Regions from separate parts of the Siphonobacter sp. SORGH_AS_0500 genome, predicted to be linked through region 2. Evidence: riboswitches for the same ligand, from Rfam matches in the RefSeq annotation. Region 2 holds a riboswitch; each other region holds the start of a gene.

Region 1 (6,687 bases), on a different contig from region 2:
TCTGGTGGTTTGATCGGTCAGATGAATAACCGTATTCCGTCCATCTGGGCCAATCTGGCGGCGGTGATGGATAATGATCGCTATCGTTCGTCGGGTGCCGCCACGCAAGGAAGTTTATACGCCAATTGGGAAATCATCAAAGGGCTGAACATCCGTACTCAATATGGGATTGATCGGTTGAGTGTAGTCGATGAATCGTATGAAAGTCCGCTTACTCCTCCCGGCGTATTTGTGGGTGGCAGTGCGACCAGCCGTTATCGCAATAACTACCGTTGGAACTGGCAGAATACGGCTCAATACGATTTTTCATTGGCTGGAAAGCATAATATTTCTTTGTTAATCGGCAATGAACAGCAACTTTCTACAGTGGACCGTTGGGGTTTAAACCGAACGAACCAGTCCGATCCACTTTTCAGGAGTGTCAAGGGGAACTTCGTAAATACAGTTCCGGTGAGCATGGCTCAAACGGAAAACTTCCTGTTATCCTATTTCGGACGTTTGAATTATGATTTCGGTAAAAAATATTTCGCTACTCTTAACTTCCGTCGGGACGGCTATTCAGCTTTTGCGAGTGGTAAAAAGTTTGGTAACTTCTACGGTGCTTCGCTGGGGTACTCCATCTCAGATGAAACTTTCTGGGCGAATTCAGCCATCAGTCGAATCGTAAGTTACCTGAAATTCCGGGGTAGCTACGGTCTGGTTGGGAATAATCAGGGCATTAATGACTATGCTTCGCTGCAATCCTACGCGGCTGGTTTACAGGGCGATTCCCCTACGCTTTATTACGATCAGGCGGGAAACCGAAGTCTGTCCTGGGAAACCAGCAAGAAAACTGATTTTGGATTTGCTTTTGGCTTACTCAATGATCGCATTACCGGAGAAATCGCCTATTACCAAAACGATGTGGATGGCCTGATTCTCAATGTTCCGCAGGCATCTTCCAAAGGGATTCCCTCCAATTCTCTGTTACTCAATATTGGATCGATGCAAAATACCGGGCTGGAGTTCAGCGTACAGGCCCATGCCGTTCGTACGGATGAGTTCAGCTGGAAAATCAATGCGAATGTAACGACGCTGAAAAATAAGGTCATTAGCCTGAATGGAGATAACCAGCGGATAATCAACGGTGAAAACGTAATTGAAATTGGAAAATCGGTTTCCAGTCTCTGGGCCGTTACTACGCTGGGGGTTAATCCTGAAAATGGTCGCCGTTTATTCCAGAAAGCCGACGGAACCGTGGTTCAATACGATCATTCGGCCTCCGCATCCCAACGATGGACGACGCTGGAAGGCACGTCCGTATCTGCTGCAACGACGCTGGCCGACGGTAGAAATCAAGGCCCGGCTTTGCCAAAATGGTACGGCGGATTTGATAACACGTTTACCTACAAAAACTTCGATCTGGGTTTATTCCTGCAATTCTCGGGAGGTAATAAGGTTCTGAACGGCACCAAACCTGGAACTCGTGATCAACGCGGCTACAACAACAGCACGGATCTCCTCGACCGCTGGACACCGAATAATAAAGATGGGAAATTACCACGGGCGGTTTACGGAGATAACATTTCCAACGGCGGAGCGGCTATCTCCATTTCCGAAAATATTGAAAAAGGCGATTTTGCTCGTCTGCGGAATGTTTCGTTGGGGTACAAAATCAATCCAAATGTTCTGAACCGCCTTCATGTATCGAGTGCCCGCGTGTACGCTCAGGTGCAGAATGCTCTGGTTTTTACGAAGTACAGCGGTTATGATCCCGAATCTACGGTGAATGGAAACAGCAATACGGGTCCCGGCGTGGACCGGAATGCATTGGGACAAACCCGTACAGTATCCCTCGGTATTACTATTGGCTTTTAACCCTTCCTGATTATGAATCACTTACTCAAACATACGTCCCGCGTACTAGGCCTTGGAATCGTACTTGCACTTTCTTCCTGCAACGAAGACAAACTAGAACCCACACCCACTACGTTTTTCACCGACATTGTCGTTTTCGATACACCTGCCCGCATTGCCCAGCAGGTGAACGGGTTATTCAGTTCTTCGTCCATTAAATCAGGAGCCTTTCTAGGAGGGCGTTATCACATTTATAGCGATATTCAGGGAGAAGAATTCCTGAATGTCAAGGCCAACCAGGGTACTGGTTTTAACGTGTGGAGCTTTACACAAAACGAATCGCAGACGGGTGGCATCTGGGACGCGGCTTATGCTTCTATTAATAAAGTTAACGTATTTCTAAAAGGTCTGGATGATAACGCCAGCAAATTCGTACCTCCTACGTTTCCAGCCAACTATGACCAGCAAGTGCTAAAATACAAAGCCGAAGCTCGGTTCGTGAGAGCGGTGGCTTATTTCTACGTACTGCAGTTTTATGCCCGGTCGTATGGGGCAACTTCTAATGGTTCCAGTCCGGGCTTGCCGCTTCGGCTTCAGGCTGAAACCAATGCAGCGAATAACGATCTGGCCCGGAGTACGGTGGCCGAAGTTTACGCTCAGATTATTGAGGATTTGAATTTCGCCGAGCAGAACCTTCCGTTAAATTATACCGATGAATTGACCAATGTCTCGCATCCGCATCGGAATTCGGCAATTGCGTTTAAAACGAAAGTTTATCTGGCTCAATCTAAATGGGATGACGTAATCCGGGAAGCCGACAAGATTGTCTCCGCTTCTGCTCCCTTTACGGCCACCACGGGCGTAAAGCATGCCTTGCAAGCCAATATTGCTTCGGTCTTTGCCGTACCGCAAACCACAACGGAAAGCATCTTCTCGCTCGTTTTCACCAATCAGGACAACCCAGGAACGCAGAATCAATTTGGCTTTTACTACCTGCCGACAGGTAACAGGGAGTATTACCTGAACCCGGCAGGAATTCTGGGCGAAAGCACCTGGAAATCGACCGATGCCCGCCGCCAGTTTGTGGTTACTTCGGGCGGGCAGCAGTGGTTATCGAAATACTCGAGTCCGTCGCCTTATACCGACAAAGCTCCGATTATTCGCTACGCGGAAGTGCTATTGAACCTTGCTGAGGCACGAACCCGCTCGACCAATTCAGTAGATGCCCGAGCCGTTCAGTTGCTGAGTGCCGTGCGATCAAGGTCGGATGCTTCTACGCAGTGGACTACCGCCAGCTTTCCTAATGCCAGTGCTTTGCTGGAAACGATTCTAAAAGAACGCCGCATTGAGTTTTTAGGCGAAGGCTTACGCTCTATTGACATTTACCGGCAGAATCTAACGTTTCCAGCAAAAGGCACTGTACCGGCCATCGTACCGAGCGATCCTACATATGTATGGCTCATTCCAGCCAGTGAGTTAACCGCTAATAAGCTAATGACCCGTAATTAATCACAGGCAGCAGGCATTTGTTCAAGCTAGATGCCTGCTGCCTAATCTAACTTCAATTCTCAATCTACTGATTGACAAATGATTAATAGGTTTGGCTAAAAAAATAAACGTTATTAGTCTATAAAATCTATAGATTTATTTGGATAATGTATTTTCACGTATATATCTTTGCAGAGTCTTCAATTACTTCCCTGCAAAAGTAGTTGCGGCTTATAAAGAAAGGTGGAGAGACAGGCTCTTTGAATCCTTAGCAACTTTCCTGAACGGAATCAGTGCTAACCTGCCTATTGAATTAGGAACTATAAACCCAACAACCAACCATGAACGCTAAGCTATTCGCCTGCAATGCTCGCTGCTGCACCTGCTGCTGCTGAGATCCGTCCAACCTCAACTAATCACGAAAGTCATTTGCATCTGCCTGCCTGCACTGGTGTTTATGCTTTCTTTCTCTGCACACGTTTCAACGCGAGTGCATTTCCTAACTATTTCTAACACATCTATTTATGAAAATGAAAGCCATTTCATTCCTGAAAGGCACGGCCCTTACCTTGTCCGTACTCAGTGGTTTTTCTTCGCAGGCTCAGCAAACTCAATTCCCGAAAGAAGGCGTTTGGCGGGGCGTTTTCACCATTAACGAACAGAAGGTTCCCTTTAATTTTGAAGTAAAGGGTAATAAAGCCGAAGACGCTACTTTCACCCTCATCAATGGCACCCGTCAGGATCACTTCCACGTCAAACAAACGGCTTCTGATTCTTTATTTATTAAAATGAATACGTACGATGCCGCACTGGTAGCTAAGGTTCACCCCGACGGCCACCTCACGGGTGAATACCGCAGTCTGGTGCCCAGCTTCCGGGGTAACTCGCTGCCTTTTACGGCGGAATACGGTAAGTCTTACCGATTCGTTGAACCCGGTAAAGACATTGCCCCAGCGGCTAACCTGAGCGGTAAATGGGAAATCAAACTCATTAGTAAAGAACCGGTTGCGAATCAGGTCGCTTTACTCGAACAAAAGGGGAATAAACTGACGGGCGTGATCATGACGGTCGTGGGTGATTCCCGTGAACTGGAGGGGACTGTTCAGGGAAATGAATTTGTTCTTTCGGGCTTCACCGGGCCTAATCCCGTATTGATCAAAGGAAAAATCAACGAGGACAAAACCTTATCCGCCGAAATTGATCGTGGATTATACGTCACTCAAAAGCTGGAGTGGACGAAAAACAAAAAGGCAGAACTTCCGGATCCCTATGCTCTGACTCAACTGAAGGAAGGTCAGAATAAACTGGATTTCACTTTCCCCGATCTGAATGGAAAAACCGTAAAACTGAGCGATGCCAAATACAAAGGCAAAGTAGTTATCGTGGAAATCATTGGGACCTGGTGCCCCAATTGCACAGATCAGACGGCTTTTCTTTCCCCCTGGTACAAGGCCAATAAACATCGCGGCGTAGAAGCCATCGCGGTTGGTTTTGAACAGAAAGATGATCTGGAATACGCCAAGTACACACTAGGTAAACTGAAAGAGAAATACGGTATTGAATACGACATTCTCTTCGGTGGTATTGCGGATAAAAAACTGGCTTCCGAGAAATTCGCGGCCCTCAATAAAATGATGGCGTTCCCAACAACGATCATCATTGGTCGGGATGGAACCGTGAAGCAAATCCACACGGGTTATACCGGGGAAGTAACGGGGAAATACTACAAAAACTACGTGAAGAAGTGGAATAAAGACCTGGACAAATACATTGCTGAAGAAGCTCCGGCCAGCAGCGATGTGGCCGCACGATAATCGTTCGATCGTCAAAGTTGATTTGCCATGTATTCGAGTATCGGGTAGTTTACCCGATACTCCTTAAAAAACCATAATTCGCTACTAATCAGCTACATTTACAAAAACCTAAACAAAACTTGTCATGAAAAAAGTACTCGCTCTCCTCGCCCTTGCGTCATTCGCATTTACAAAGCCTCAGGCTACGGTTACTTACAAAGTAGATACCCAGAAAAGCACTATCGTATGGAAAGGTAAAAAAGTGACCGGTGAACACTATGGCAACGTTACCCTTACCAGCGGCACCCTAATTGCTGATAATGGTAAGTTGAAAGGCGGTTCGTTTGAAAGCGATCTTCGCACGCTGACGGTTACAGATTTAAAAGATCAGGAATACAACCAGAAGCTAGTCAATCACCTCAAAGGGGATGATTTCTTCGCGGTTGACAAACACCCTAAATCAACCTTTGTGATTACGTCGGTAACCCCACAGGCAGCGGGTCAGGTGCAGGTCAAAGGGAAGTTAACCATCAAGGGCATTACGCAGGAAGTAAGCTTTCCCGCCACGGTAAAGGCTGATAAAAACCAGTTAACGGCATCAGCTAAAATTCCGGTAGATCGTACCAAATACGACATCAAATTCCGTTCGACTAATTTCTTCGAAAATCTGGGTGATAAAGCCATCCACAATGACTTTGAACTGGATGTAAACTTAGTCGCTAACGCGGGCGGCACGGCTTCGGCGAGTCGATAATCTTTCCTTGTTTATGAGAAAAATTTTTACCGGGCTAGTCGTTTTACTAGCCAGTGTGACCTCGCTATGGGCTCAGGAAAGCGTTCAGCAACTCGAATGGGATTATTCGCTATCGAAGACCGCTCTCCAGCCCGGTGACGAAGTAGAGCTCATCGTGAGAGCTAGAGTTGAAAAAGGATGGTCTTTGTACTCTTCTGATTTTAAGGCAGATATAGGTCCTCAGCCTACTCATTTTGAGTTCGTATCTAATGGCACGTATTCAGTGCTAGGTCCGGTCGTTCCCATTTCGCCCCAAACGAAGCAAGACAAAACCTGGGAAATGAATGTCTCTTACTTCACGAAACAGGCCGAATTTCGCCAGAAGGTCAGAATCGATAAACTGGATTATTTTTTCACAGGCTACATCACTGGTCAGGTTTGTCACGATAAAAAAGGCTTATGCGTTCCTTTTCGACAAGCGTTTAATTTTGATCCCCGAAATGCCCAATGAAAGTCTTTTTCCTCGCTCTGGGGGGGATTCTATTACTCTTTCTGAACTTCAGGTTTATTACTTCAGAAGAACCCCTAAGCAAAGTAGAACTGGGCAAAAAGCTCTTTTTTGACCCTATTCTTTCCGAAGATCGCACCATTAGCTGTGCTTCCTGTCACAAACCCGAATTTGCCTTTGCGGATACGATGTCCTTCAGTCTGGGTGTGCGAAATACCCCCGGTGAACGTAATACGCCTTCGGCGATGAATCTGGCAGGTCGGTTGCAACTCTTTTGGGATGGGAGGTCATCGTCTCTAGAAATGCAGGCTCTGGAGCCGATTGCGAAC
Region 2 (6,687 bases):
GATCCGGCTTCCGATTTTCATTTCCACGAAAGAACAACCCGTTGGATTTTTATTAGCCGGGGTTAGCCCACACCGGGCCATCGATCAGGATTACCTTAACTTCTACGCTCTGCTGGCCAATACCATTAATACGGCGTTCTCTAACGTTAATGCCTACCAGGAAGAACAGAAAAAAGCAGAAGCTCTGGCGGCCATTGATCGGGCTAAAACGGCTTTTTTTAGCAACATTAGTCATGAATTCCGTACGCCCTTAACCCTGATGCTGGGTCCGCTGGAAGAGTTACTTCGGGACGAAAAGGTACTCGAATCTCCTTACAAAGCTCCCGTAGAAGCCACCCATCGGAATGCGTTACGTTTACTCAAACTTGTCAATAACCTGCTGGATTTCAGCCGGATTGAAGCAAATCGGGTGCAGGCCACTTACCGACCCGTTGATCTGGTCGCGTTAACTACCGATTTATCGAGCAGTTTCCGATCCCTGATTGAGCGAGCGGGATTAACGTTCGACGTTCATACGGACCCCATGCCCGCTCCCGTGTATGCGGATGCAGAAATGTGGGAGAAAATTGTTCTGAACCTGCTCTCTAATGCGTTTAAGTATACGCTTGAAGGTAGCGTCAGCGTAGTCTTAACCACTGAAGGCAATCAAGCCGTTTTACACGTAACGGACACGGGCGTAGGTATTCCTGAAAAAGAGTTACCGCACATGTTTGAACGATTCCACCGCGTGGAAAATGCCGGTGGACGTACCTACGAAGGCAGCGGAATTGGGCTTTCGCTGGTGCATGAACTCGTACGTTTGCACGGAGGAACGATCGGCCTAACCAGTGTGGAAGGTCAGGGAACTACCTTCACCGTTCGAATTCCGCTGGGTAAAAATCATTTGCCCACCGATCAGATCGTCGAAGAAAGCTCTATCGTAGGGATCAGTCATCTGGCCGATTCTTTCGTGAAGGAAGCCAGCACCATGCTTGAGGATGACAAACCCGCAAGAGAAGGTTTAGAAGCGAACTCAACCGACGTTGATAAAAACACGCAAATTCTGATTGTCGATGATAATGCCGACATGCGAGCGTATCTGACACGGTTACTAGAGCCTTATTTCACCATTCATACCGCTTTCAACGGAGCCGATGCCCTTGAAAAATTAAGTTACTCCTTACAGCCAGACCTGATCCTTAGTGACATCATGATGCCCGTCATGGACGGGAAAGAGTTGCTGGAAAAACTGAAAAAGAATGCATCAACGGCTCATATTCCGCTGATTTTCCTCTCAGCCCGGGCGGGTCAGGAAGCCCGCATTGACGGACTGGAAGCCGGAGCAGATGATTACCTGGTCAAGCCTTTCTCGGGTCAGGAATTATTGACCAAGGTTAGAGCCCAGATTAACCTTAATCAGTCTCGTCGCCAGATCGAAATTCGTTTACGTAACCTCGTTCAGCAGGCTCCGGTGGCGATGATGCTGGTCAAAGGTGAAGAATTAACCATTGAACTGATCAATCAAACCATGCTTTCGCTCATTCAGCGGGAAAATGATTTAATTGGTCAACCCCTGCTGGAAGCCCTGCCCGAACTAAAAGGGCAGGATTTTGTGGAACGCTGTCGGAAAGTTTATCAAACCGGCGAACCCGATCAGGCCTATGCTCTGGAAATTCCTTTATTAAAAAATGGAATGCTTGAGGTTCGTTATTTCAACCTTCTGTTGTCGCCTTATTATGAAGGTAATAGACAAACGGGTGTGCTGGAAGTTTGTACGGAAGTAACGGATATTATATTGATTAACCGGGCTTTACAGGCCAGCGAAGCCCGCTATCGTGACTTATCGAACGAGCTCGACGAGCAGGTACAGCAACGAACGAAAGAATTGCAGGAATCCGTGTATGATTTACAACGGTCGAACGAACAATTACAGCAATTTGCCTACATCGCTTCGCACGACTTACAGGAACCCCTTCGTAAAATACAGTCGTTCAGTACCTTATTAAAATTACAGCATAGTGAAGATTTAGGCGACAGCATCATCTACCTGGATCGAATGCAAACCGCAGCGGGGCGTATGTCCACGCTGATCCGGGATTTATTGAGTTTCTCGCAAATCACGACCCAGCAGATTTCAGCCCATCCGGTACCTTTGAATGAGGTTCTGCAAACGGTTATCAATGATCTCGAAGTTACCATTCAGGAAGCCTCTGCCCAGATACACGTTTCGAGTCTTCCAACCGTTATGGGGGATGCTTCCCAACTGCATCAGCTTTTTCAGAACCTGTTATCTAACGGCATAAAATTCCGTAAGGACGACGTTTATCCGCAGATCCATGTTCATTCAAAGGTAATTGACCATACCGAGCTACCGACTCTTATTAAACCGACCAAACATACCTCTCATTATTACTGCATCGACGTTACCGATAACGGAATAGGTTTCGATGAGAAATACTTGAAGCGAATTTTCCAGGTTTTCCAACGTTTACACGGCAAGACTGAGTTCGCGGGTACTGGAGTGGGCTTAGCCATTTGCGAAAAAGTAGCCGCCAACCACGGCGGTGCTATTACTGCCAAAAGTCAATTAGAGCAGGGTTCTACGTTTCGCGTGTTCTTACCCAAGTAATAAGTTTTCAATAAAAAACCCGGTTCAGCGTAAGACCTGAACCGGGTTTTTTATTGAAAATCTATTCAACTGCATGATGAGTGACAACATCAATTCCAATTCCATTGGGATCCGTAAAGGCAAAGTGACGGTCACCCCAGGGTTCGTCTCGCAACTCAATAACAATCGGGATCTTCAGATCTTTGATTTTCTCGTATGCTTCGTCTACGTTAGGCACTTCCAGTGTTAGGAAAACACCTTTACCGTCAAATTCAGGATGAAATAAAGGATGTTGCGAAGGATGCTCCGGTAGCATAAAGCTGATTTCGGCTTTGCGGTCAGGCGTATGCATAAGCACGAAAAAATCGTTTTCGAACGTAATCCCAAACTGAAAAACTTCCTGATAAAAACGTTTCGTCTCGGCTAAGCGGGAAGTAATAATTCCGGCGTTCATTTTGATAGACATATCCATTTGCGTTTTAGTGAGAATGGATCCAAAGGTCTACCCCATCCATGACAGCCTTATGTCAGCAGGAATGACTTCCTTGTGAATTTATTTGAATACTTCTCTCGCGTTTCGCTTATGGAACGGTTATTTCCATTACGGCACTATTTCACCCACCAGTAATAACTTCCCTGCATAACAGGCATTTTCCTGAAAGCGTGACGGATCATTCATAACCTGGTTTCGGGTCTTAAGAATGGCGGCTTTATCCACTTTTTCGTCCGAAACTTTAAATCGAATCACATGCGTCTAATTCGGCGATGTAGGGACAACGAAGAAATTCGAGCGATAATCTGTACAATAAGCATCGAACCGGGAAATGGTTTGTTTGAAGTCCTGATCCACTTCCATACTATACTGACCCGTTCCCGGACCCATCACATCATACAACCCGCAAGCCAGACCTTTCATTTTTACTTCCAGATAATCACCCGGCGTGCTGGATTTTATTAAGCTCGAAAACCGCTGCTGCAAAGCCAAAGCCACGGAATCCGTATCGGGAGTAATTGTCGTCCAGTTCCCCTGTTTTTTCAATTCGTCCACTGCGATCATACGGGCCGCTTCCCAGTTATCATTCACGTAAGGTTTAGCTAAAGCCCGCTTTTGTGGCGTTACTTTCAGGTCCGCCATTTGCTTCAAAGCTTTTGCCAGGGCTTCCGTATATAACCGATGCCCTGTTTCGGGATAAGGATGCACGTTATCGGCTGAAAACACAATTTTGTCCGGTGCATCTTCGGGTTTGCCTTTGAAAATCAGCTTACCTTGCTGGGCCAAAGCTGCCACCTCCAGCCCCAGACAAACGCTGGGAATTCCATAATATTCCGCAATTTGTTCCATGGCTAAAGCCGAAGCTGGCAGTTTTCCCTGCTGGTAAGTTGGGGCCAGATCTGCCGTTAAGGTGTATACGAAACAGAGATCGGTATGAGGATTTTGCCGCCAGGTTTTTCGAACGATTCCTTCCATGGCTTTGTAAATCTGCTCTGGCTTTTTACCGTTATCGTTTACAGCAAATTCTACGAAAACCAAATCAGGATTCTGATCGAGCACCTGAGTTTGCACCCGAAAAACACCTAAATCCGAGCCCGTTCCTCCAACTCCCGCATTAATCTGCCGAAAGGGAACCTGCGGATAGGTTTTCTGTAACCAACTCAGTGACTGCTCCCGCCAGCCTTTTCCGGCTTCAGTAATGCTACCACCTAGGTATCCTACCATGATCGGCTTTCCAGCTTTTATTTTTTCAAAAAAGAAAGGTAACCCTTCCCTGGCACGAAGTAGCGTGGCATTTTCCAATGCACTTTTTTGGGAGAATACCAAGGTCGGAAAACAGAAGAAAAGCGTAATGATTCTCAGCAATGACTTCATAGGTAACTAGTTTTTTCGGTTGCCTAAACCTACGTAATGAATCATAGCAATGACTATTTTACTAATGGTAAGTTGATTTTAGAAAAATAATTTTTAGTAATCATCTATTTTACAGAGCAATAGCACAACAAGAAGTGTTAACAGTATTATTAATCTACCATTTCTATAGATTTTATTTGTTTTATTAAATTCCCCTACTTTACTTTGCATTGTCTTCAATTACCATTGGTAGTTGGGGCTTATACAGAAAGGAGGAGAGACAGGCTCGACGAATCCTTAGCAACTTTCCGACGCGGAATCAGTGCTAACCTGCCTAACATTTTTAGGAACTATAAACCCCATATGCCATGTCATTCCTCCCCAATCTAAGGAACCGATCGGCCTGCTCATTACTGATGAGTTAAGGCTTTCTCTCGTTTGTCACGAGACTCAGTTTCATTTCATTACCAAGCGTCGCTCAGGTTTATTTGATACCTGTGCTCCTTATGTGTCCATTCATTCACCCTTCATCAGCTCTTTTATACCATGAGTATTTATTTAGATAACTCCGCGACTACCGCTTTGTCTCCTGCTGTTCTGGAAGCCATCATACCCTATTTTACGCAACATTTTGGCAACGCCTCTTCGAATCACTGGGCGGGCCGGGAAGCGAAAAAAGTAATTCAATCGAGTCGTCGGCAAATTGCTGATTTACTGAACATTACTCCCGAAGAAATTATCTTTACTTCTGGCGGTACCGAAGCTGACAATTTTGCTTTAAAAAGTAGCATTCAGCACTTTAACATCCGCCACGTCCTTACTTCGAAGATTGAACATAAAGCCGTGCTTTTGCCGCTGAAACAGTTGGAACAGGCGGGGCTCATTCAAGTTCATTACGTCCAGTTAGACGAGCAGGGTCGGGTATCCATTCCTGATTTAACCCAGTGGCTGGAGAAGCATCCCAACGGACTCGTCAGCCTCATGCACGCCAATAACGAACTAGGTACGCTTTTGGATTTGGAAGAAGTGCATTCGTTAACTCAACACTACGGAGCTTATTTCCATACGGATACCGTTCAAAGCATCGGTAAAGTGCCCGTAAACCTGCATGCGGTTGATTTTGCGACGGCTTCGGCTCATAAATTTCGTGGTCCTAAAGGCGTAGGATTTTTGTTTGCCCGTCAGGGACACCGATTGCCCGCCTTTATCAGCGGCGGCGGACAGGAAGGGGGGCAACGCGGAGGAACCGAAAATATTCCCGGCATTGTGGGATTAACTAAGGCTCTGGAGCTGGCGATAACCCATCAAACGCAGAACATCGCCCATCTGAATTCATTGAAACAACAGTTCATCGACGAAATCCAACGGCAAATCCCCGGGGTTTTGTTTAATGGTCGATGTCAAAGCCTCGAGGAAAGTTTACCCGGATTAATTAACGTCGCCTTCCCTATTCTCGACGGCCCCTGCTCATTGGTAGAAGCCCTGGATGCTCGCGGCATTGCCGTCTCCGGTGGTAGTGCCTGTTCCAATCTCGCCGGAGGCTCACACGTACTACAGGAAATTCCCACCAGTTTTGGGAAAGAAAACGTTCGTTTCTCCTTCGGAGCGGATAATACGTTTGAAGAAATCAACGAAGTCTTGTCTATCCTTAGTGAATTGTATCAGACTGAGGAAGTTAGTCTGGCTTCGTAAAGCATTCCCAGTTTGAAAACATCTTCGAAGAAAAGCTGCCAACTCTTATGCTGGCAGCTTTTCTTTTTTAACAAATGCTCCAAACATCTGTCATTCAGAATGTCCCCGGATTTCATCCGGGGACACTTAAATGACTTCTAACTACTTTATCATCAGCGTCTGTCATCTAGAGCGAAGCAAAGGATCTTCCTTTTCTCCCGAGTATTTTGTCGTCAGTAAAACAGTCTGGTTATCATCGTGCTGAGGCACATTCTAAGCTATCGTTCTAAAGAATAAGCAAACCCCCCGCCCATTTCTTGGCGGGGGACAAAGAAACTAACTCAACTTCCTAAATTACAAACTTATATACTCAAGCAAGTTCTTGATCCATTCGAAAAAGCAGCGACGGAAACTACCCATCAATGGATAGTAATGCTTTTAATACCCTCTTCCAAAGCAACTTCTTTTCCGACAATGGCCTGCCCTTCTGCTCGAAAAACGCCCATCACTTCAATGCCAATTGACGTTAAAAAGAAACGCACGTACGTATCAATGAAATCATACGGCTTGAGTTCTCCTTTGG
Region 3 (6,687 bases), on a different contig from region 2:
TAGGCTTTAGCCATAGGGCCAGCGTAACAAGAGCAGAGCCGATGCTCCAACCCAGAGCCAGTCGCCCCCAGGGGCCAATAAGGTCATTGTCGAAAGCGTATTTAACGAAAATCGCAATCCCGATCACTAGGACGGCAATCCCAACTTTGCTTAATAAATTCCCTCCGATGTATTCTTCCGTTGGCGTTTTGGCGTACGTAGGAGCAGGTTTTGTTATTACGGGTGGAGAAACCGCAGAAACTGGAGCTGAGGGAGGAGCAATGGGGGTTTGTGTAACGGTTTTAACAGGAGTAGTGTCGGGGCGTAGTGAACTTAACTCCCGTTGAATCTGAATAAGATTTTTCTGAGCACTGGAAAGCTGCTCCGCCAGTCGCTGGACTTCGGCTTCTAATGCATCGATCCGATTACGTTCATTCATAGGTAATAGATAGAGTAGGTTGGAAGGTAATGAGCTTAGTTTTCTGTTTTTGATTAACCACAGCGTTACTCAGAGTTTTGCACAGAGTACCTCAGCATAAAACTTTGTGAACCTTGGTGTCTTCGAGCCTTTGTGGCAAAAAATTGAAAACAGAAAACTAAACTTATTGGATTACAAAGTTAATTCGGTCGATTCCGGTGTTTTTGTTTACCTGGTCGTAGGCGTAAATCTGTATTTCGTACATGCCTTTATCTTTAACGGAAAGCATTCCTTCAAAAATATTATCCTGCGAAGCAAAGCTCAACGGAATTTCTCCAAACTTCATGCCATCTTTTTTGACGAGAGCTTTTACTTCGATGTTATCAGATTTCCAGAACCCGTTTTTATTAATCACACAACCGCACATCATAACCAGATTAATCCGAATTTTTACCTGATTATCCTTTAGTGTGGTTTGGGTAATCACCTGATGAGATTGAGGTTCTAAAATGTCCACCATTAATCCGGGAATTTGTAGAATAATCCCGTCGCCATCGATGGGTTTTCCCGGGATGAGCCAGAGCTGGGTAGAAGCTTTTACGGCTGAACTTTTACGATTAACGGGAGCGATGGCTTCGACGGTAACGAAGGTAGGAGCATCCAGTTTTAAGTCTGCTTCAAATCGGGCTGTCTGTTCGTCGGTAAGGCGATTGTGGCGTTTGTAGGGCTGGTTCATAAGTAAATCCGTGTTGCCAGAATTTCCGCTGGTCAGACCTTTCGCCAGAATTTCACCCGTCAACTCATTACGAATAATGACATAAGCCCCACCAATGCCGGTGCCAATAAATTTGGCATCTTTGGCCTGGGCCCGAACGATAACTTTGGTGGTTTGTGCAAAAGTAAAAGTGGAAGTTAGGAGTACTAAAGTAGTGGTTAGGATTTTCAGCATATCAGATTTGACCAAGAGAAGAAAGAATAGGAATCTAAGATAGGTAAAAAACCTAGAGACGCGATTCATCGCTTCTGGGTAAGAGGCAGTTTTGGGTTACCCCTACGTTACTTTCATTTCCCGGCCAGACGCGATGAAGTCGCGTCTCTACAGGGTAGAAAACCAAAGGCCCGGATTGTTTATACAATCCGGGCCTTTTAAAGAGATATAATTCAAGGAATTACAGACCAAATTTGGCTTTTACCTGATCCACGTAATCCAGTTTTTCCCAGGTAAATAATTCTACTTCCTGCTCGATTACTTTTCCGTCGGGAGATTTGAATGTTTTTGTTACCACTTTCGATTCGCGACCCATGTGACCATAGGCAGCCGTTTCGGAATAAATTGGGTTACGAAGTTTCAGACGCTGCTCAATGAAGTAAGGACGCATGTCGAAGATCTCGCCTACTTTCAAGGCAATTTCTCCGTCCGTTAATCCCACCTTCGAAGTTCCATACGTGTTGATATACAGACCGCAAGGCTCTGCTACGCCAATGGCGTAAGAAACCTGAACCAATACTTCATCCGCCAGCCCAGCAGCAACCAGGTTTTTCGCAATGTGCCGCGTAGCATAAGCTGCCGAACGGTCTACTTTCGAAGGATCTTTACCCGAGAACGCACCCCCACCGTGGGCACCTTTTCCGCCGTATGTATCAACAATGATCTTACGACCCGTCAGACCCGTATCGCCGTGAGGACCACCAATCACGAATTTACCCGTAGGGTTGATGTGATAGGTAATTTCTCCTTCGAATAACTGGCTTAACTCAGGTTTCAGAGCAGCTTTCACGCGGGGAATAACGATGTTAATGATGTCTTCGCGGATTTTAGTGAGCATCGTTTCGTCATCACCGAAATCATCATGTTGCGTCGAAACAACGATGGTATCAATTCGCTGAGGCGTGTTGTCATCACTATATTCAATCGTTACCTGAGACTTCGCATCGGGGCGTAAGTAAGGCATCAGCGACAGCTCATTATTACGAATGTCGCTCATTTCCTTCAGGATTTTGTGAGCTAAATCCAGAGCTAAAGGCATGTAGTTGTCCGTTTCGCGGGTAGCGTAACCGAACATCATACCCTGGTCACCCGCACCCTGTTCTTCAGGATTTGAGCGATCCACGCCCTGGTTAATATCCGCTGACTGGTCGTGAATAGCAGAAAGAACACCGCAGGAATTGGCTTCAAACATGTATTCAGACTTCGTATATCCAATTTTACGGATTACTTCACGAGCAATGCTCTGAACGTCGAGATAGGTAGTTGATTTAACTTCACCGGCCAAAACAACCTGTCCGGTAGTTACCAGGGTTTCGCAGGCAACTTTAGATTGAGGGTCGAAGGCTAAGAAATGATCAATGAGGGCATCTGAAATTTGATCGGCTACTTTATCAGGATGTCCTTCAGATACAGACTCAGAAGTGAATAGATAAGGCATGTGCTGTTAATTAATTGATTGGGAGTACGAATCGATAAATATGTAATGTTTCGTAAACCTTGGCCAAAGGAAGGAATTGAACGTTTTGAATTTTTCTAAAAAGCTGATTTTCAAGAAAAAAGCCCGTATCGTTAAACCACCGTAGCGTTCTAAACTCGGTTGGTGCCCTAACTGGAGCCTCTGGATACTTTTGCAAAATTGTACATTCCGTGGAAATTCACCAAACAAGATGGCTTAACCTTGTCGGAATTCCTGAATATTTCGTTTAAAAATGTCAATGGCGGCTTTTGTAAAGGGAAGGATGGGTACGGAAACAATGACTTTTAAGTCTTCTACCAGACTGCTTTCTTCATCCAGAAACCGGAAAATGCGGGGAGCCGGATTTTTTTGGAACAACCCCGTAAATATAGCAGCCGTAGATACCCGCTTTTTTAAAAAGACATTTAGAAAAACCTGATCGTAAAAGTAATTCAGAGCAGGGATTGCTTTGTGGGTTACGGGCGAAACGTCGAAAGATCGTTCCAGGTTATGAACCAATTGTTGTAAACGCTTTTGCGTGCGGGTAAAGGTATAACCCGTGCTGGCCCGCGTATAACCGCCCGCAGTACCCACGCGAATCACGCGTGGAGCTGCCTGTTCCTGAGCAGGCTCGTCGCTCATGGGAATAATCCCAAATTCTTCTTCCAGAATTTCATAGTGCTGAATGGAAGTGAATTCCTGAATGTAACTTTTTAAACCTTTATCGTACTCTTTTTTTGAAAGCAGGGCTGGGGTAAAGAGCGTGAATTCAATGAGAGCTTCCGTTTCAGAAAAAGGCATTACGTAGATGAATCGACATTCGTTCTGCTGGTCGATTCGGAAATCCATCATAATCGGTACCTGCGGGTCAAAGGCAGGTTGATTGGTGCGAATGACCCAGCCTTTGAAGTGCTGTAACAGGTTTTGGTAGACAAAGCCACTCGCTGGCAAGGGTTTCATGGCTTGCAAAACGTGCGTACTATCGAAACACCAGCTTGCCCGGTATTCGCCTGCTTCGGTTTGAACAATGGCTTCCTGGTTATCAGACAGAATAGACTGAATGGGGCTGTATAAGAATTCAATGGCAGGGTTTGTCGCCAGTTCGTGATGAATAAACTGGTAGAAATCAATTCCGCGAAGTAACTTATACTGATGCTTGCCTAAGGTCAACTTTCGGGAAAATCCATTAGATCCATGAAACCAGATGGAATTCCATTTTCGGTAGAGGATGGACTCGAATGCACTTTCTCCTTCCTGCCAAAAGGCCCAGGTGCGGTCATTCCGGGTTTTCTTTTCACGATCAATAATCAAAATTTTCTTATCGCGTAAAGCACTACGATTGAGGTAATAGGCCAGACTTAGTCCAGCCATACCTCCTCCTGTTATGATGATGTCGTACTTCAAGCAATCGGGAATCTCGTGAATGAAAATAGAACCTGGAAAATTCGATTTTGTTTGAATGCAGAGAGGCGACTTTATCGCGTCTGGGTAGAGGCAATTTTTGTTACTCCCGCTATGGCTGGTGTCTTCACCCGCCATTAATAAAGCATAATGGTTGGTGAGGACACCAACCATAGCGGAGGGCAAGAGGCAGTTTCTTAGCTCTGCCTGATTTCCATCTCCCGACTAGACGCGATGAAGTCGGCTCTCTACAAAAAAGGCCTCGCTACTCCTAGGTAACGAGGCCTTTGACTCAAATCAATATAAATTATACGTTTACGTGACGTTCGGCATGGTAGCTGGAGCGTACCAGCGGGCCCGATTCAACGTATTTAATCCCTCTTTTTTCGCCCTCTTCCTTATACATCGCGAAGGTGTCGGGGTGAATCCATTCAATAACTTCGTGGTGCATTTTTGTAGGCTGAAGGTATTGGCCCAGCGTCAGAACGTCCAGTCCATGAGCGACCAGATCATCCATAGCTTTGAATACTTCGTCCTGCGTTTCGCCCAAACCTAGCATAATGCCCGTTTTGGTACGTTTGCCAAAGTCTTTCGTCCGTTTGATTTGCTCCAGACTCCGCGAATATTTCGCCTGAGGACGTACGGGGCGATACAGACGTTCTACCGTCTCCATATTATGGGAGACCACTTCCTGTCCGGCAGCAATCATACGCTCCAGAGCAGCCCAGTTTCCTTTCGTATCAGGAATCAGCGTTTCAATCGTTGTGCTGGGGCTTAATTCTTTCGTCAGGCGAACCGTCTGATACCAGATTTCAGCTCCCCGGTCTTTCAATTCATCCCGGTTTACAGAAGTCAGAACGGCATGCTTCACACCCATGATCTTAATGGCTTCGGCTACGCGACGGGGTTCGTCCGCATCATATTCGTTGGGACGTCCGGTTGCTACTGCACAGAAGGTACAGGAACGCGTACAGACATTACCCAAAATCATAAATGTAGCCGTACCCGCTCCCCAACACTCACCCATATTCGGACAGTTTCCTGACTGACAAATGGTATGGAGTTTATATTCATCTACAACTTGCCGCACGTTGCGGTATTCCGGACCGGTGGGGAGTTTCACTCGCAACCAGTCGGGTTTGCGGGTAGAGGAACCTGGCTTGTTCTCGCCTTTGGTGCCTGTACCGGATTTTGTTATTACGGGTAGCTCAATCATCCCAATATCAATTGCTGATTTGATAAACAGTGGGGTCTATCAAAAGATGTACAAAGGTAATGAGCTAACCTGTAATGACGATAAAAAGTTGCGTTTGATAAAAGAATGAAACTTTTCACTTGAATTGTGAGGGCGATAATCCCGTGAAGAAAGATGAGTTAGAAAGAATAACTTACCTTTAATGGCATTTTTTAGGAAAAGTGAGAGAAAAGCTTTTCGGAAAATACGTCTCATTCATTCAATTAAGATAACAGTTACAGGCATGGCAACGGCTACCATTACGTATTTAGGACAACTTCGCACGCAGGCTACACATGTAAGATCTGGCTCAGAAATTATTACGGATGCTCCAGTGGATAATCACGGAAAAGGAGAGGCATTTTCTCCCACTGATTTAGTTGCTTCGGCTTTGGGTTCCTGCATGTTAACCATCATGGGAATCGTTGCCCAGCGGGACCAGGTGGATATTACGGGGACGCAGGTAGAAGTTACGAAGAGTATGGCTGAAAACCCTCGTCGAATCAGTGAGATCGCTGTTAAACTGATTGTTAAGACGAGTCAGCCCCTAACTGAAACTCGTAAAAAGAAGCTGGAAAACGCCGCCTTAACCTGCCCCGTAGCGGAAAGCCTTCATCCCGACCTAGTGAAGGCCGTTACGTTTGAATTTGTTGTGTAGGGTTTGGCGTTTTGAGTTTAAATGTTGTGCCGCTGCCGTCGTGGCGGCTCCACAGGGGCAGTAGTGCTTGGGGATTCTGTCTGTCATCATATCCTATAAGAAAAAAGCCGGAATGATCTGTTTCATTCCGGCTTTTTTCATGCCGCTGCCAGCTTTTTCGCTGGCAGCAATCGGTTTAATTCTTTATGGAATGCGTTTAGACCTAAAGTCACTGCTGCCAGCGGCCACGATGCTTGAAGATGCTGTTTAGTATCTACAACTCAAAGGAAAAGCCGAAATGAAGTGATCATTTCGGCTTTTCCTTTGAGTAATACTGAAGGTTTTAATAACAAAATCCCAACACTTATTTACGGCTTAACACTGATTCTCCCCACCAGGCTTGCTGGATTTTTTTATTTACTTCTACATTAGGGAAAATACCACGGAATAACTCCGCTCCAGGACCATAAGCAAAGACAGGAACAGGATTGGCAGTGTGGTTCGACCAGATGAATTTACCTTCTACCTTACCATTTCTCCAGTCACCGCCCGTCAGGCATAAACCACCCGTTTC

Evidence for each region. A riboswitch is a leader RNA that binds a small molecule or an ion and turns the genes downstream of it on or off. The one in region 2 is predicted to bind S-adenosylmethionine.
Region 1: linked by a shared signal. The riboswitch ahead of QE357_RS23725 (peroxiredoxin) and the one ahead of QE357_RS22120 (cysteine desulfurase family protein) in region 2 are both predicted to bind S-adenosylmethionine.
Region 3: linked by a shared signal. The riboswitch ahead of metK (methionine adenosyltransferase) and the one ahead of QE357_RS22120 (cysteine desulfurase family protein) in region 2 are both predicted to bind S-adenosylmethionine.

Annotation. Positions count from the first base shown of each region.
Region 1 covers NZ_JAVIYT010000008.1:87,118-93,804, forward strand. The annotation lists gene QE357_RS23715 (TonB-dependent receptor) at 1-1,857, shown strand, start outside; gene QE357_RS23720 (RagB/SusD family nutrient uptake outer membrane protein) at 1,870-3,345, shown strand; SAM riboswitch class I at 3,553-3,653, shown strand; gene QE357_RS23725 (peroxiredoxin) at 3,849-5,138, shown strand; gene QE357_RS23730 (YceI family protein) at 5,263-5,871, shown strand; gene QE357_RS23735 (protein-disulfide reductase DsbD domain-containing protein) at 5,885-6,361, shown strand; gene QE357_RS23740 (cytochrome c peroxidase) at 6,358-6,687, shown strand, end outside.
Region 2 covers NZ_JAVIYT010000006.1:122,828-129,514, reverse strand. The annotation lists gene QE357_RS22140 (ATP-binding protein) at 1-2,608, shown strand, start outside; gene QE357_RS22135 (VOC family protein) at 2,670-3,053, opposite strand; gene QE357_RS22130 (hypothetical protein) at 3,189-3,335, opposite strand; gene QE357_RS22125 (SGNH/GDSL hydrolase family protein) at 3,342-4,454, opposite strand; SAM riboswitch class I at 4,691-4,792, shown strand; gene QE357_RS22120 (cysteine desulfurase family protein) at 4,980-6,125, shown strand; gene QE357_RS22115 (NAD(P)H-dependent oxidoreductase) at 6,524-6,687, opposite strand, start outside.
Region 3 covers NZ_JAVIYT010000001.1:2,186,100-2,192,786, forward strand. The annotation lists gene QE357_RS09175 (DUF2339 domain-containing protein) at 1-418, opposite strand, end outside; gene QE357_RS09180 (hypothetical protein) at 582-1,346, opposite strand; gene metK (methionine adenosyltransferase) at 1,567-2,823, opposite strand; SAM-I-IV-variant riboswitch at 2,913-3,016, opposite strand; gene QE357_RS09190 (lycopene cyclase family protein) at 3,058-4,416, opposite strand; gene lipA (lipoyl synthase) at 4,550-5,458, opposite strand; gene QE357_RS09200 (OsmC family protein) at 5,721-6,134, shown strand; gene QE357_RS09205 (alkaline phosphatase) at 6,478-6,687, opposite strand, start outside.